Regions from separate parts of the Streptomyces sp. NPDC021562 genome, predicted to be linked through region 2. Evidence: predicted binding sites of a transcription regulator. Region 2 holds the regulator's gene; the other holds the start of a gene.
The links. The regulator HrcA, encoded in region 2, represses chaperone genes, less so after heat shock. The targets are predictions, from matches to a motif close to TTNGCACTCNGNNNNNCNGAGTGCNAA.

Region 1 (5,183 bases), on a different contig from region 2:
CGTTCTCCAGGGCGGAGCGGGTGACCTTGACCGGGTCGATGACGCCGGCCTTGACCAGGTCGCCGTACTCGCCGGTGGCGGCGTTGTAGCCGCTGCCCTTCTCCAGCTCGGCGACCTTGGAGACGATGACGTAGCCCTCCAGGCCGGCGTTCTCGGCGATCCAGCGCAGCGGCTCGACGGCGGCCTTGCGGACCACGGAGACACCGGTGGCCTCGTCGCCGGTCTTGCCGAGGTTGTCCTCCAGGACCTTCACGGCGTGGACGAGCGCGGAGCCACCACCGGAGACGATGCCCTCCTCGACCGCGGCGCGGGTCGCGGAGATGGCGTCCTCCAGACGGTGCTTCTTCTCCTTCAGCTCCACCTCGGTGGCGGCGCCGACCTTGATCACGCACACGCCGCCGGCCAGCTTCGCGAGGCGCTCCTGGAGCTTCTCGCGGTCCCAGTCGGAGTCGGTGTTCTCGATCTCGGCCTTGATCTGGGCCACGCGGCCCTGGACGGCGGCGGAGTCGCCGGCGCCGTCGACGACCGTGGTGTCGTCCTTGGTGACGGTGACACGGCGGGCGGAGCCGAGCACGTCCAGGCCGACCTGGTCGAGCTTGAGGCCGACCTCCTCGGAGATGACCGTGGCGCCGGTGAGGATCGCCAGGTCCTGCAGCATCGCCTTGCGGCGGTCACCGAAGCCGGGGGCCTTGACCGCGACCGCGTTGAAGGTGCCGCGGATCTTGTTCACCACGAGGGTGGACAGGGCCTCGCCCTCGACGTCCTCGGCGATGATCAGCAGCGGCTTCGAGGCGTTGGCCTGGATGACCTTCTCCAGCAGCGGCAGCAGGTCCGCGATGGAGGAGATCTTGCCCTGGTTGATGAGGATGTAGGGGTCCTCCAGGACCGCCTCCATGCGCTCCTGGTCCGTCACGAAGTACGGCGACAGGTAGCCCTTGTCGAAGGCCATGCCCTCGGTGAAGTCCAGCTCCAGGCCGAAGGTGTTGGACTCCTCGACGGTGATGACACCGTCCTTGCCGACCTTGTCCATCGCCTCGGCGATGAGCTCGCCGACCTGCTGGTCCTGGGCGGACAGCGCGGCGACGGCGGCGATGTCGGACTTCTCGTCGATCGGGCGGGCCGACGCGAGCAGGTCCTCGGAGACGGCGGCGACCGCGGCGTCGATGCCCTTCTTCAGGGCGGCCGGGGAGGCACCGGCGGCGACGTTCTTCAGGCCCTCGCGGACCAGCGCCTGGGCCAGCACGGTGGCGGTGGTCGTACCGTCACCCGCGATGTCGTTGGTCTTGGTCGCCACCTCCTTCACCAGCTGCGCGCCGAGGTTCTCGTACGGGTCGTCGATCTCGACCTCGCGGGCGATCGTGACACCGTCGTTGGTGATGGTGGGGGCGCCGAACTTCTTGTCGATGACGACGTTGCGGCCCTTGGGGCCGATCGTCACCTTCACCGTGTCGGCAAGCTTGTTGACGCCGCGCTCAAGGGCGCGACGGGCGTCCTCGTCGAACTTCAGGATCTTCGCCATGGCAGCGGGAGCCCTCTCGGAATTCTCGGGTGAACAAGACTGCGCCCCGGGCGCCCGGCTTCTTAAAGGATCGCGGGAACCAGGGGCGCAGCTTCAAACGGATTCAAGCGGAGTGCTTGAGGTGGTAAGTCGCAGGCTTACTTCTCGATGATCGCGAGCACGTCGCGAGCCGAGAGGACGAGGTACTCGTCGCCGTTGTACTTCACCTCGGTGCCGCCGTACTTGCTGTAGAGCACGACGTCGCCGACCTTGACGTCGAGCGGCAGGCGCTCGCCGTTCTCGAACCGGCCCGGGCCCACGGCGAGGACGGCGCCCTCCTGGGGCTTCTCCTTCGCGGTGTCCGGGATGACCAGGCCGGAGGCCGTGGTCTGCTCGGCGTCGAGCGGCTGGACCACGATGCGGTCCTCAAGCGGCTTGATGGCAACCTTGGAGCTGGCGGTCGTCACGATCCGACCTCCCCCTTCGGAGATCTCACGGGGTTAACTGTCTGAGGTGGCGACCAGGTGGATCCGTCGTCGCGGGTGCCGGACCTGCCCGTCGCGTTGTTGGCACTCTCATCTGCCGAGTGCCAGAGCCGAGACTATGACCGCGATTAGCACTCGGTCAAGCGGAGTGCCAATCAGGTCCGGCGCGGCGTCGAAAATTCGACGTCTCGCACCCTTCAGAGGTAGTCCTCAAGACGCCCCACCGTCAGGCCGCTCGCCTGGACCCGGCGCAGCAGCCGGGCCGTGCGCTCCCGCAGGGTCGGCCCCATGGCCTCGTCCGGGCCCACCAGGATGATGTCGCCGGGACGCAGCTGCCTGTCCTTGCTCCGGTAGGTGATGCCGTCCGGGGTCATCGCCGCCCGCCACAGCACCACCGCCGTCACCCCGCAGTCGGCCGCCGCGCGCAGGGTGGTGCGGTCGTAGGTGCCGTAGGGCGGGCGGAAGAGGCGGGGGCGGATGCCGAAGCGGGACTTCAGCTTCTCCTGCTGGCCGCAGATCTCGGCGCGCTGGCCGGCGTAGGGCAGGCCGGGCATGGCCGGGTGGTCGAGGGTGTGGTTCTGGACGCTGGCGCCGACGGACTGGAGGCGGGCGAAGTGGCCGTAGCCGGGGCCGACCACGCTGTCCGTGAGGAAGAGGCTGACCGGGAGGCGCAGTTCGCGGACCATGTCCACGAAACGGGGGTCCTTCTCGGCGCCGTCGTCGTAGGTGAGGAAGACGACCCGGTCGGCGGTGGCGACGTGGTCGACGACCGGGGGCAGGGCCGCCCGGAAGGAGAGCGGGTGGGACGGGGGGCGCGGGGGCGGGGAGAGCGGTGCGCTCAGGCCCCAGCGGCGGTACGGCTGGGCGCCGGCCGGGCCGTGCGGCCGTACCCGGTCGGCCGCTTTCATGCCCAGCCGTTCGATGGGGTCGACGGACGGCGCGCAGGCCGCCAGGAGGAGGGCGGCGGTCAGCAACGCGGCCGTCGCCCTCGGTCGGCTCACAGGTAGTCCTCCAGGCGCGCCACCGCGTAGCCGTCACGGGTGACCTTGTTCAGGAAGCGGCGCATGTCGTCGACCATCGTGCCGTCCCAGTCGTCCCGGCCCCGGAAATGGGTGAGCACGATGTCGCCGGGGTGCAGGCTGCGGTCCCACTCGCGGTACTCCCAGTGGTCGACGAACACCTCCTCGTCCCAGATCGGCGCGTACTTGATGCCGCAGGCCTTGGCGGCGCGCAGGGTGTCGCCGTTGTAGTTGCCGTAGGGCGGGCGGAAGACCGTCGGCGCCCTGCCGAACTGCTTCTTCATGATCGTCTGCATGCCGCAGATCTCGTGCTTCTGCTCGTCGTAGGACAGACCCGGCAGGTAGGGGTGGGTCAGGGTGTGGTTGTTGAGGGTGTGTCCCTCGGCCTGCATGGTGCGGAAGAACCCGTAGTCGTCCTTGACCAGGTAGTTGCTGAGGAACGCCGAGTAGGGGATCTTCAGCTCGCTCATCATCCGCAGGAAGTCCGGGTCCTTGTTCGCGCCGTCGTCGATGGTGAGGAAGACGACCTTCTGCCGGGTCGGGATCGTGGTGAAGACCGGCGGCAGGTCGTCCTCCACCTGGCCGTCCACCTCGAATCCGTCGCGAGCGGTGATCCTCGGCTTGTGCGTAGGCGGGGCCGGGGGCCGCAGCGGGACCGCGTCAAGGCCCCAGCGCCGGGCGGCGGCGACCAGGGCGGCGTGGGAGTCGGGGGCGGGAGCGGGGGCCGCCGGGTGGGCCTGCCGCCCGGTGGCGGGGCGGACGTCGGGACTCTCCCCGGTCCCGGCGCAGCCGCACACCACGGCACCGGCGCAGAGGACGAGTACGGAGAGCAGCACCGTGCTCCTCCGCCCCCCACCCCTCTTCGACCTATTTTTGTCATTTTGTACGACTGCTCGCATGGCGTCGGATCCTTCCAGGCCCCCGCCCGGATCCGGGGCAGACACCGCCGTCGGAGGCGAACCATCCACCGACTGGCCGACAATGACCCGGTGAACGACCTCCTCACCCCCCTCCTCACCCCCGAGGGCCGCGCCCTCCTCGACGAGGTCCGCGGCACCGCGCCCGCCGACGAACTCGCCGTGGCCACCCGGTTGCGCCGCGGGCACCCGGCCGAGCTGGTGTCGGCGGCGCTCGCGCAGGCCCGGCTGCGGCAGCGGGCGGCGGCCAAGTTCGGCGAGGCGGACGCGGAGCGCATGTTCTTCACCCCGAACGGGGTCGAGCAGTCGACGCGGGCGAGTGTCGCGTCGTACCGGGCGGAGCGTTTCCGGGCCTCGGGCATCCGTTCCGTCGCCGACCTGTGCTGCGGGATCGGGGGTGACGCGATCGCCTTCGCGCGGGCCGGCATCCGGGTGCTCGCCGTGGACCGGGACCCGGTGACGGCGGCCACCGCCCGCGCCAACGCCGCGGCGCTCGGGCTCGCGGACCTGATCGAGGTCCGGGAGGCCGACGTCACGGAGGTGGACACGGCCGGCCACGACGCCGTCTTCGTCGACCCGGGCCGCCGCGGCGGCCGCGGCCGCGTCTTCGACCCGGAGGCCTACTCACCGCCGCTGTCCTGGGCGGTCGAGGCGGCCCGCGCGGCACCGCGAGCCGCGCTGAAGATCGCACCCGGCATTCCGCACGAGGCGATCCCCGCGGACGCGGAAGCCGAGTGGGTCTCCGACGCGGGCGACGTCAAGGAGGCCGTGCTGTGGTTCGGCGCGGGCGTGACCCCCGGAGCGCGCAGGGCGACGCTGCTGCCGACGGGAGCGGCCCTCTGGGCCTCCCCCGAGACCATGCTGCCGGACCCCGGGGTCCGTCCCGTCGGCCGCTACCTGTACGAGCCCGACGGCGCCGTCATCCGCGCCCACCTGGTCGCCGAGGTGGCCGCGGAGCTGGACGGCGGCCTGGTCGACCCGACGATCGCGTACATCACGGCCGACGGCCTGCACGCCACCGCCCACGCGACGCCGTACGAGATCACCGACGTGCTGCCCTTCAACGTGAAGAAGCTGAGGGCCCTGCTGCGCGAGCGCGAGGTCGGGAACCTGACCGTGAAGAAGCGCGGGTCGGCCGTGGAGCCGGAGGAACTGCGCAGGAAGGTCAAGCCGCAGGGCCCGAACGCCGCGACCGTGTTCCTGACCCGGGTGGCAGGAGCCCCGACCATGCTCGTCGGCGGCCCCGCCCGCCCGGCCACCGGAG
Region 2 (5,183 bases):
CACGCAGCTGGCGCGGCGGATCCGCCGGGGTGAGGTGCCGATGACCGACGACGACGTGCACGCCGACCGGTACCTGATCGCCGAGTCGGTGCTGTCCGGGGCGGGTTTCGACTGGTACGAGGTGTCCAACTGGGCGACCTCGGAAGCGGGCCGCTGCCTGCACAACGAGCTGTACTGGCGGGGCGCCGACTGGTGGGGTGCCGGGCCGGGGGCGCACTCGCACGTGGGCGGGGTGCGCTGGTGGAACGTCAAGCACCCGGGGGCGTACGCGGCGGCGCTGGCGTCGGGGCGGTCGCCGGGGGCCGGACGCGAGGTCCTGTCGGACGAGGACCGGCGGGTGGAGCGGATCCTGCTGGAGCTGCGGCTGCGCGAGGGGGTGCCGCTGGCCCTGCTGAAGGAGGAGGGGCTCGCGGCGTCACGGCGGGCGCTGGCGGAGGGCCTGCTGGAGAGCGGTGCGTACGACGGGGGGCGGGCGGTGCTGACGCTGCGGGGCCGGTTGCTGGCGGACGCGGTGGTGCGGGACCTGGTGGACTGAACGGGAGGCGTCAGGCCCCGCCGAGTTCAGGCCCCACTGAGGTCAGGCCGCACCGAGGTCACGCCCCACCGCCGCCCGTGACGAAGTCGATCAGTTCCTCCACGCGTCCCAGCAGCTCGGGCTCCAGGTCCTTGTAGGAGTTCACGCGCGCGAGGATCGCCTGCCACACCGCGCCCGTGTTGTCCGAGGGCCAGCCCAGCGCCCGGCACACGCCCGTCTTCCAGTCCTGGCCGTGCGGGACGCGGGGCCAGGCGTCGATCCCCAGGGACGCCGGTTTCACCGCCTCCCAGATGTCGATGTACGGGTGGCCGACCACCAGGGCGTGGTCCCCGGTCACCGACTGGGCGATGCGCCACTCCTTCGTGCCCGGTACCAGGTGGTCCACGAGCACGCCGAGCCGGGCGTCCGGGCCGGGTGCGAACTCGGTCACGATCGCCGGCAGGTCGTCGACGCCCCCCAGGTACTCCACGACCACGCCCTCGATGCGCAGGTCGTCGCCCCACACCTTCTCGACCAGTTCCGCGTCGTGGCGGCCCTCCACGTAGATGCGGCCCGCGCGGGCGACACGCGCGCGTGCGCCGGGGACCGCGACCGAGCCGGAGGCGGTACGGGTGGGGCGGGCCGGGCCCGCGGAGGCGGGCCGTACGAGGGTGACGACCCGGCCCTCCAGGAGGAAGCCGCGCGGCTCCAGCGGGAAGACGCGGTGCTTGCCGAAGCGGTCCTCCAGGGTGACCGTGCCCGCCTCGCAGCGGATCACCGCGCCGCAGAAGCCCGTGCCGGGTTCCTCCACCACCAGGCCGGGTTCGGCGGCCACCTCGGGCACCGGCTTCGGCTTCTTCCACGGCGGGGTCAGGTCGGCGGAGTACTGGCGCATTCGGATGACGATAGGAGAAGCGGGTGCGGTGTGCCTACGACACGCCGAAACGGGCCGCCAGGGCGTCGCGCTGGGCCCGTACGAACGCCGCGTCGACCACCGCTCCGTGACCGGGGACGTACCGGGCGCGGTCACCGCCGAGGGCCAGCAGCCGGTCCAGGGCGGCGGGCCACCGCGACGGTACGGCGTCGGGGCCGGCCTGCGGTTCGCCGGACTCCTCCACCAGGTCGCCGCAGAACACCACCTCGGGGTCGCCGGGGACGAGGACCGCGAGGTCGTGGGCGGTGTGGCCGGGGCCGACGTTGGCGAGCAGGGCCTGGCGGCCGCCGCCGAGGTCGAGGGTCCACTCGCCGGACACCAGGTGGCGGGGGGTGGGGAGGGCGTCCGCCGCCTCCTCGGCCTCCGGGGCCGGCAGGCCGTTGCGTACCGCGTCCAGGCGCAGCCCCTCGCGGTCGTGGGCGAGGACGGCCTCCGCGCCCACCGCCGCGTACAGGTCGGCGCCCGCGAACGCGGCCGCCCCGAGGACGTGATCGAAATGGGGATGGGTGAGCGCGAGATGGGTCACACGGCGGTCGGCGAGTGCCTGCGCCAGGGTGCGCAACCGCGCGCCCTCCGCGAGGCTCGACCCGGCGTCCACCATGAGGGCCGTACCCGCGCCGAGGACCAGCCCCGCCGTGCAGTCCCAGCCGGGCAGCCGGCACCGGCCCACCCCGTCGGCCAGGCGCTCCCAGCCCAGCTCTTCCCAAGTCACCGTCATACCGCGACGCTAGCCGCAGAACGCGGCGGGTCCGTACCGTCCCCGTACCGACCTTGCCCAGTCGGTACCCGACGGCCGTACACTGGGCCGGGGACGCTGGCACTCGGGCTCGCAGAGTGCCAGACGAAAGACCCGAAAGGCCGCGGGGACGACTTTCTGGAGGTGTGGCGCGAAGATGCTGAGTGAACGCAGGCTCCAGGTGTTGCGCGCCATCGTCCAGGACTACGTGGGCACCGAGGAGCCGGTGGGTTCGAAGGCGCTGACCGAACGGCACAACCTCGGTGTCTCGCCGGCGACCGTGCGCAACGACATGGCCGCCCTGGAGGACGAGGGGTACATCGCCCAGCCGCACACCAGCGCGGGGCGGATCCCCACCGACAAGGGCTACCGGCTGTTCGTCGACAAACTGGCGGGTGTCAAGCCGATGACCGCGCCCGAGCGGCGGGCCATCCAGAGCTTCCTCGACGGCGCCGTCGACCTCGACGACGTCGTGGCCCGCACGGTCCGGCTGCTGGCCCAGCTGACGCGGCAGGTGGCCGTGGTGCAGTACCCCTCGCTGACGCGGTCGACGGTGCGGCACGTGGAACTGCTCGCGCTCGCCCCCGCGCGGCTGATGCTGGTGCTGATCACCGACACCGGGCGGGTCGAGCAGCGGCTGGTCGACTGCCCGGCGCCGTTCGGGGAGGCGTCCCTGGCGGATCTGCGGGCGCGGCTGAACAGCCGGGTCGCGGGCCGCCGGTTCTCGGACGTGCCCCGGCTGGTGGAGGACCTGCCGGACGCCTTCGAGGCCGAGGACCGCGGTACTGTCTCGGCGGTGCTCTCCACCCTGCTGGAGACGCTCGTCGAGGAGAACGAGGAGCGGCTGGTGATCGGCGGTACCGCCAATCTCACCCGCTTCGGGCATGACTTTCCCCTCATGATCCGGCCCGTCCTGGAGGCTCTGGAGGAGCATGTCGTGCTCCTCAAGCTCATGGGCGAGGCGGGGGATTCGGGCATGACCGTGCGCATCGGTCACGAGAACGCCCACGAGGGACTCAACTCCACGTCCGTGGTGTCGGTCGGTTACGGTTCGGGCGGCGAGACACTCGCCAAACTCGGCGTGGTCGGACCGACCCGCATGGATTACCCGGGAACGATGGGAGCGGTACGAGCGGTGGCACGGTACGTCGGACAGATCCTGGCGGAGTCGTAAGTGGCCACGGACTACTACGCCGTTCTCGGCGTGCGCCGCGACGCGTCGCAGGAAGAGATCAAGAAGGCCTTCCGCCGGCTCGCGCGGGAGCTGCACCCGGACGTCAACCCGGATCCGAAGACCCAGGAGCGGTTCAAGGAGATCAACGCCGCCTACGAGGTGCTCTCCGACCCGCAGAAGAAGCAGGTCTACGACCTCGGCGGGGACCCGCTGTCGCAGAGCGGCGGCGGGGGCGCGGGCGGCTTCGGCGCCGGCGGGTTCGGGAACTTCTCGGACATCATGGACGCCTTCTTCGGTACGGCGTCGCAGCGCGGGCCGAGGTCGCGGACGCGGCGCGGCCAGGACGCGATGATCCGGATCGAGGTCGAGCTCGACGAGGCGGCCTTCGGCACGACCAAGGACATCCAGGTCGACACGGCGGTCGTCTGCAACACCTGCAACGGTGAGGGCGCGGCGCCGGGCACCACCGCCCAGACGTGTGACATGTGCCGGGGCCGCGGTGAGGTCTCGCAGGTGACGCGGTCGTTCCTGGGTCAGGTCATGACCTCGCGGCCGTGTCCGCAGTGCCAGGGCTTCGGGACGGTCGTGCCGACGCCGTGCCCCGAGTGCGCCGGTGACGGACGGGTGCGGTCGCGGCGGACGCTGACCGTGAAGATCCCGGCGGGTGTCGACAACGGCACGCGGATCCAGCTCGCCGGTGAGGGCGAGGTCGGCCCGGGCGGCGGTCCCGCCGGTGACCTGTACGTCGAGATCCACGAGCTGCCGCACTCCACGTTCCAGCGGCGCGGCGACGACCTGCACTGCACGGTGACGATCCCGATGACGGCGGCCGCGCTCGGCACGAAGGTGCCGCTGGAGACGCTGGACGGGCTGGAGGAGGTCGACATCCGGCCGGGCACGCAGTCCGGGCAGTCGATCCCGCTGCACGGCCGCGGCGTCACGCACCTGCGGGGCGGCGGCCGGGGCGACCTGATCGTCCACGTGGAGGTGACGACTCCCACCAAGCTGGACCCGGAGCAGGAGCGGCTGCTGCGGGAGCTGGCGAAGCTGCGCGGGGAGGAGCGGCCGACGGGACAGTTCCAGCCGGGGCAGCAGGGATTGTTCAGCCGGCTGAAGGACGCGTTCAACGGTCGCTGACGGGCCGGGACATTCGTCCGGCACGTGCCGAAGCGGTGGCACATTCCTGGCATGTGCCAATCCGGCGGCCGATTCGGTCTTGTCCGGAGGACGTGACAACATGCCGTCATGTCCTCCGCACTGACCGATCTCTGCCGCTTTCCGATCGTGCAGGCCCCCATGGCGGGCGGGGCCTCGGGTCCGCAGCTCGCCGCCGCCGTGTCCGAGGCGGGCGGACTGGGGTTCCTGGCCGCCGGGTACAAGACCGCCGACGGGATGTACCAGGAGATCAAGCAACTGCGGGGACTGACCGGCCGCCCCTTCGGCGTGAACCTCTTCATGCCGCAGCCGGAGTACGCGGAGTCCGGGGCCGTGGACCTCTACGCGCACCAGCTGGCCGGTGAGGCCGCCTGGTACCGGACCGAGCTCGGTGACCCGGACAGCGGCCGGGACGACGGGTACGACGCGAAACTCGCCGTCCTCCTCGACAACCCGGTGGCCGTGGCCTCCTTCCACTTCGGCGTGCCGAGCCGGGAGGCCCTGGACGCGCTGCGCCGGGCCGGCACCTTCACCCTCGTCACCGCGACCACGGCCGAGGAGGCCCTCGCCGTCGAGCGGGCCGGCGCGGACGCGGTGATCGCCCAGGGCATCGAGGCCGGCGGCCACCAGGGCACCCACCGGGACGTCCCCGAGAACGACGGCTCCGGGA

Region 1: groES (co-chaperone GroES) is a predicted target of HrcA. The motif match lies at 2,112-2,138, and genes of this name have one in related genera.

What each region holds. Positions count from the first base shown of each region.
Region 1 is NZ_JBFACN010000023.1:27,485-32,667, reverse strand. Features, by position in the region: gene groL (chaperonin GroEL) at 1-1,519, opposite strand, end outside; gene groES (co-chaperone GroES) at 1,657-1,965, opposite strand; gene AB0G52_RS30415 (polysaccharide deacetylase family protein) at 2,181-2,891, opposite strand; gene AB0G52_RS30410 (polysaccharide deacetylase family protein) at 2,981-3,901, opposite strand; gene AB0G52_RS30405 (class I SAM-dependent methyltransferase) at 3,992-5,183, shown strand, end outside.
Region 2 is NZ_JBFACN010000015.1:91,760-96,942, forward strand. Features, by position in the region: gene hemW (radical SAM family heme chaperone HemW) at 1-535, shown strand, start outside; gene AB0G52_RS23870 (DUF3097 domain-containing protein) at 594-1,409, opposite strand; gene AB0G52_RS23875 (MBL fold metallo-hydrolase) at 1,444-2,166, opposite strand; gene hrcA (heat-inducible transcriptional repressor HrcA) at 2,342-3,358, shown strand; gene dnaJ (molecular chaperone DnaJ) at 3,359-4,495, shown strand; gene AB0G52_RS23890 (nitronate monooxygenase) at 4,604-5,183, shown strand, end outside.